Linked DNA regions of Rhodopirellula bahusiensis. Each later gene encodes a partner of the first gene's protein in a complex. Links are inferred from orthologs where the notes say so. Each region holds a gene or a part of one and is shown on either strand. Other genes may lie near its edges.

Region 1 (3,170 bases):
CGAGCGATCGGTTTGATCGAACGAGCTCTCAGCGAAAAGGACGATTTCGTCGAGGTCGCCTCCCGCGGAAATGACCTGTTGATCCGGACACCACGGGCGGTCATCAGCAGCCGGTTGGTCGAAGGTCGCTACCCGAACTGGCGTCAGGTTTTGCCCCAACGCGAAAACGCGATTCAGATCGATGTGGTCGTCGGGCCCCTGTTCGCTGCCCTTCGCCAAGCCGCCATCGTGACGGACTTGGACAGCCGCGGAGTCGACTTCACTTTCGCCGACGGCACGTTGAAGTTGGAAGCCAAGACCGCGGACCTGGGTGAATCACAAATCGAGTTGCCAATCGCCTACGACGGCGAGTCGATCACGCTGACGATGGACCATCGCTACCTGGCCGATTTCTGCAAAGTGATGGACAACGAATCGACCGTCGTGATGGAAATCGAATCGGCGAAGTCACCCGCTCTGCTGCAGACCGACGACGGGTACGCTTACGTCATCATGCCCATGGCTCGTGATCGGTGATCGCCATGGGGCAGCCGCCCAAACCATCCGGCGGTGGATCCAGTCGCGGTGAATCAGGTCGCGGGGCGAATTCTTCAAAGCGCCTTCCGCCCAAACTGGTCGAAGAGAAATCTGGCGGCCCGCGGAAGATCGGCAGTCTGATCTCTCAGTTGATGAGCCGACGCGGATACGCTTCCGTCGGTGCCGAGTCAGCTTTGACGGGGACCATCAAATCGGCCGTCGATGCATCGATCGCTTCTTCGTTTCGAGTCGGCAAACTGCAACGCGGCGTGCTGATGATCTACGCGGTCGACAGCGTCGTGATGCAGGAGCTGACGTTCCAAAAACGTCGCATCTTGAAAAAGCTGGCCAAGGAACACCCGCAAGCCAAGATTCAGGACCTGCGTTTCAAGGTCCAGGCGGAGTAGTCCGAGGTTTGGGTTGTCTCACCAAACACAACCCGCAGTGTCAGCAAGGCAGCGTTCAACGGCGGCAAGGAGCAGCGACCTGTCTTGATCGGCAGGAACCTCGACCGGCTGACATCCTTGCGTTTTCGAAATCCGATTGGGTACGTTGATAGCACCGCCCTGCTCGTCCGCCATCTTCTTTGGATTCCCCCATGCTTTCCGCTCGCGTCATTCCCTGCCTCGATGTCCATGGCGGACGCGTCGTCAAAGGCACCAACTTTGTGAACCTGCGAGATGCCGGTGACCCGGTCGAAGTGGCTCGGCGTTACGAAGCCGAAGGCGCCGACGAACTGGTGTTCTTGGACATCACGGCCAGCCACGAAGAACGAGCGATCTTGCTGGACGTCGTTCGCCGCACCGCTGAACAGGTCTTCATGCCGCTGACCGTTGGCGGCGGAGTGCGAACGGTCGAGGACGTGCGAGCTTTGTTGTCGGCCGGTTGCGACAAGGTGTCCATCAATTCGGCAGCCGTGACCAACCCCGATTTCATCCGCCAAGCCGCCGATCGATTCGGGCGTCAGTGCATCGTGGTGAACATCGATCCCAAACGAGTTCAGAAAGACGGCGAAGAGTTTTGGGAGGTGCACATCAATGGGGGTCGCAAACCGACCGGGCTGCAGGCGGTCGAATGGGCCAAACGAGTCGAGGAGCTGGGGGCCGGCGAGATCGTGCTGACCAGCATGGACGCCGACGGTACGTGCGACGGATACGACATCCCGATCACACGCGCGGTCAGCGAAGCGGTCAGGATCCCAGTCGTTGCCAGCGGCGGTGCCGGGAACCCGGATCACCTCGTCGAGGCCATTCGAGACGGCAAGGCCGACGCGGTTCTGGCGGCCAGCATTTTCCACTTTGGAACCCACCCAATCGGGCAGACCAAGCAACATATGGCCGAGGCTGGGATTCCGGTTCGGATGCCTGCGGAACCTTTTGCCACATGACCGGAACGTCGACGGTGCCTTGACCGTCTTGGCAGTGGGAAGGAACATGGCGGTTTGAGTTGCCGGAAGCTGCTTTGGGGCTTTCAACCGTTTTCTTGAACCGAGTCGTTTACCGTGTCTGATGTGGTCCCCGTCCGTAACGCATTGATCAGTGTCAGCGACAAGATGGGGCTGGCAGATTTTGCCGCCGGATTGTCCGCCGCTGGAGTCACGATCTACAGCACCGGTGGGACTCGAGCCCATTTGGAACAATCCGGTATCGAGGTCGAAGATGTTGCCGAGTACACCGGTTTCCCGGAAATGCTCGATGGTCGCGTCAAAACGCTTCACCCGCGAATCTTCGCTGGCATCTTGGCTCGCCGCGACGTCGACGAGCACATGGACACGATTGCCGATCATGACATTGAGCCATTCGATTTGGTCGTCGTGAACTTGTACCCTTTCGCGGCAACGGTCAGCCGCCCTGGTGCCACCCGCGGCGAATGCATCGAACAGATCGACATCGGTGGACCCAGCTTGGTCCGAGCTGCTGCAAAAAACTACGGTAATGTCGCGATCGCGACCAGCCCCGAGCAGTACAGCGAAATACTTGACCAGTTGGAAACTCAAGGCGGAACAACCGACGAGCTTCGCACCCAGCTCGCCGCTGAAGCCTTTGATCACACCGCCGGTTACGACCGAGCCATCGCCGATTACATGCAAGGCGATTCCGTCGGAGGCGAATTCCCCGCCACCATGCACGTGTCGCTGCGACGCAAAACCCAACTGCGATACGGTGAGAACCCTCACCAACGCGCTGCGTTGTATTCCGATTCGATGGATCGAACCGCGAACTTGGTTTCCGCTCGTCAAATCAGCGGCAAGGAGTTGTCTTACAACAACCTGCTGGATCTTGATGCCGCTCTCGACATCGCTCGCGGTTTTGCCGAACCAGCGGTCTCGGTCATCAAGCACAACAACCCTTGTGGTGCGGCGACCGGCGACACTCTGTCCGATGCGGTCGACAAAGCCATGGCGGGTGATCCGTTGTCTGCCTTTGGTTCCGTCATCGGAATGAACCGAACGCTCGACGAAGCAACCGCGGAATACTTGTGCCAGCCCGGCCTGTTCATCGAAGCTATCGTGGCACCGGACTTCGAAGCCGGCGCGGTTGGACTGCTGACGACCAAACCACGTTGGAAAGACAACGTTCGGTTGATGCAAGTCGGTCGCCTGGACGAACCCGCTCGCAAAGTCGCACGCCGATTCATCAGCGGCGGCATGTTGG
Region 2 (3,153 bases), on another replicon or contig:
CGTCGGAATCGCTTCGACCAACGAATTTGCCGCCGTCAGCGTCGCGGGTGACTCGGACGCGAAGAGGTGCGAGGCGGGCAGTGCGGCGACGGTGGTGGCCGCCAACAACGCTTGGCGACGAGGAAAGGTGTTCGACATCGAGGCAGCATCCTGAGGAATGAAAACCCACAGTGTATTTCAAATGAAGACCGAACGGTCGGTTGCTTTGCATTCGCTCCCAGCGGAGCGGCGTGAGTCGCCCGGTCTTCCCCTCTTCGAGGTCGTGCAGTTTTTAATTGCCGCTTTTCGGCAGATTTACACACGGCGTACCTCTCCCGAAACGAAGTTTGGGGAGAGGTCGAGCGACGCCGTTCAGGCGTACGCGAGGGTGAGGGCCGAGCATGGGAAACGGCGCTCACTCCCCTCCCCGGAATTCTCGCTGAACGCTCGCATTCCGGCCCTCCCCAACTCCGGAGGTCGTGCAGTTTTATTTCACCCTCCCTTTGGGAGGGTCGGCCCGCTTCGGGCCGGGGAGGGTTACGCGCTGGTTCCGATGCTCGACCCTCCCCTCGCTTCGCTCGACCCTCCCAGGGGGAGGGTGATGATAAACGCTTGGCAACACAGCAGTTAAAAACTGCTCGGCCTCTGCGTTCAGGAGGGGGAATTCAAACTTGCGAGCACGGCACTTCAAAACTGCACGACCTCCTTAGCGGAGCGGCGCGAGCCGCCCGGTTCCGCGTCACCGGAGAGCTCGCGCCCTTCCGCTACAAAACCCTAAGTCGCCCCGAGCAGATCGTAGCTCCACTGCCGCGTTCGACCGCCAGCGGATTGATCCGGCACAAATTTGGTTCCGCCGTTCGCCCCCGACTGCCGAACCGACTGGGTTTGCCCCAACAAAGAAACCGGGAGCATGTTTTCTGCCGAGTACTGGGTCCCCAAATCGGCAACGGGATGCTCCTTGGCATCGGACGCGGTCATTCTCACTGCCCAGTCAAATCGAACGCGGGGCGATTCGGATTCGTTGTCATCCCCATTACCCTTTTCCAGCACTTGCACGCTGACACTGAAGTGACTGCTGCCGGCACAGCCAACTCCCAAAATCGTTGGCACGCCTTCGATGGTCTCGGTCGACAATTGCTGAAGTGCGGGTGAGGCGGGCCAATCCTGATCGGACGAACCTTCCACGCTGCGGGCTTCGACCACCTCGCCCGATTCCGACTGCCAGCGAACAACGTGGGCGTAGCGATCTTGTTGCCACTCAAACCGGATTTGCAAACTCCCGTTTTCGGTTTGCAATTGGTGTGCGGGAGGAGTCGAGATAGAAGAAGACATGCGAGTGTGCTCGTGGTTGTATGGCGAATGAATCAGGCAACTTCGACCGGTGAGGTCGCGAAACGCTGCATCAATCGCAGTCCGTCCCCCTGGCTCTTTTCGGGGTGGAACTGGGTCGCCATCAAATTGCCACGACGCACCGCGGCACAAAACTCGCCACCGTAATCACACGTCAGTGCGACCACCGATGGATCGGTCGGGCGAACGAAGTACGAGTGCACAAAGTAGAAATGCGTTCCGGATTGAATGCCGAGATCCGCGCCGGCGGTTTTCACATTAACCGCGTTCCATCCCATGTGCGGGACTTTGAACTCGGCGGGCAATTCGAATGCAACCACATCGCCGCCCAAGACCCCGAGTCCTTCGTGGGTGCCGCCCTCGAAGCCTTGCTCGAACAACATTTGCAGCCCCAGGCAGATTCCCAAAAACGGTTTGCCCGACGCGATGAAATCTTTGATCGGCTTCTCCAGATCACGACGACGAATCTCGCCAATCGCATCCCCAAACGCTCCCACGCCCGGCAGGATCAATCGCTCCGCCGCCGCGATTTGGCTGGCGTCGCTGGTGATCTCCGCCTCCACGCCCGAACGTTCCACCGCCTTTTGGACGCTGCGGAGGTTTCCCATTTGATAGTCGACGATGGTGATCATGGGTGCCAGTCTCAAAAGTGGTTTCGAGGGAATGTGGTTTTGAGGGAACGAGTCAAGGAATGGCGTGCATCGGGTCGTTTTATAAAATCAGCTTGCGAGTCCTAACCCGACGCGCAACCGCATGTTGATTTAGTTGCAGGTTGGCCACTCTTGGCCGACATCCACAACTCTGACGGGCAAGAGTGCCTTTTTGTACCCCACATCTTTTGGGAGCCGCTTGCGTTGGGAATACAAGCGGTTTAAGGCTAAACATCCCTTGCCGAGGAATCATTAGTGTTTGATTAGCGGCGATTAGTGTTCCCTTGACCGCTCTGGTGGAACACTAATCCACTCTGATCGGACACTAATCTTTGGTGTTTCGAGATGTGGGGTATAAAAAGGCAAGAGTGCCCATCCTACATGCGTGAAAACGTCATTAACGACTAATTCAACAACCCGGCGAGCTAATGACCGCCACGAATCAGTTCGCCCTCATCGCCGCCAAAACGGTCGGGAAGGGAACAGATTCACAGACACCAAAGCCAAAATGCCGGTTCACGCGAAAACGCATGAAAGCGGGTGAATACAAGCCACACAGGAATTTGGCCCGATCGATCGGATCTGAAAAGAGGTCGGGATACTCCGCGATCGCATCGGACATCGCTTTTTGGGCAGAATCTCCGATCGAATCAGGCGGATTCAACTGGGTATCCCACGGCCCCTCGCCGCGACAAGTTGAGCATTTTCCGCAGGGCCGCGAACGTCGCGAACCGAAATGTGCCGCCATCGCGACCGGCAAACACTCCTTGCAGGAAATGAACTCCATCATCGAATCGATGCGTTGCTGAGTCGCCTCCATCGACGCGTCAAACCGTTTCAGCAAGTGTTTCACCGTCGTCGCGGGTCGAGCGATCCGTTCTATCCAGCGGTACCCATGCATCAACTCGGACGACTCCAACTCGATGATGCCGGACAATGACAATTCTTCCAGGGCCGCGACCAAGCGGGTTCGAGGCACGCGATACTGACGCGTTGCCACCACCAAATTGACCCGGTACGCCCGCTTGGCTTTGACCAGCGAAGCAACAATCGCCGACACAGCCTCCGGATCAATCGCCTCACTCCGCGAAACAATTTCCGAAATGTCGCACCTTGGTTTGACGCGGTAAACGTCATACCGAGCGGGCAGCAAGTCCAGGTGCCCGCGCTGCCG

The links.
Region 2: the proteins of hisF (region 1) and hisH are in contact, whole or in part, in a crystal structure (PDB 6RU0), measured with the Thermotoga maritima proteins. The link is inferred for Rhodopirellula bahusiensis from one-to-one orthologs. Residues at the interface, in WP_004080486.1 of Thermotoga maritima: Met1, Leu2, Ala3, Arg5, Ser40, Glu41, Asp45, Glu46, Ala70, Glu71, Ile73, Asp74, Ile75, Pro76, Phe77, Asp98, Lys99, Ser122, Gln123, Glu161, Thr195, Leu196, Asn247, Arg249, Glu251; in WP_004080484.1 of Thermotoga maritima: Asn15, Arg18, Arg22, Arg117, Leu118, Pro119, His120, Met121, Gly122, Trp123, Asn124, Asn134, Gly135, Tyr136, Tyr138, Val140, Tyr158, Glu180, Lys181, Ser182, Ser183, Lys184, Ile185.

What each region holds. Positions count from the first base shown.
Region 1 is NZ_NIZW01000031.1:64,188-67,357, reverse strand. The notes cover bases 159-3,008. They hold hisF (imidazole glycerol phosphate synthase subunit HisF), read left to right. Parts: upstream 159-1,114; coding sequence 1,115-1,903; downstream 1,904-3,008. Other genes in these bases: purH (bifunctional phosphoribosylaminoimidazolecarboxamide formyltransferase/IMP cyclohydrolase), read left to right, coding at 2,018-3,008; CEE69_RS27435 (DUF721 domain-containing protein), read left to right, coding at 513-923; dnaN (DNA polymerase III subunit beta), read left to right, coding at 159-516. Outside these bases: more of dnaN, read left to right, coding at 1-158; more of purH, read left to right, coding at 3,009-3,170.
Region 2 is NZ_NIZW01000003.1:271,783-274,935, reverse strand. What follows is about bases 153-2,985. They hold hisH (imidazole glycerol phosphate synthase subunit HisH), read right to left. Parts: upstream 1,962-2,985; coding sequence 1,344-1,961; downstream 153-1,343. Other genes in these bases: CEE69_RS06435 (RecQ family ATP-dependent DNA helicase), read right to left, coding at 2,422-2,985; CEE69_RS06450 (hypothetical protein), read right to left, coding at 754-1,311. Outside these bases: CEE69_RS06460 (sugar phosphate isomerase/epimerase family protein), read right to left, coding at 1-138; more of CEE69_RS06435, read right to left, coding at 2,986-3,153. UniProt on the Escherichia coli protein: IGPS catalyzes the conversion of PRFAR and glutamine to IGP, AICAR and glutamate. The HisH subunit catalyzes the hydrolysis of glutamine to glutamate and ammonia as part of the synthesis of IGP and AICAR.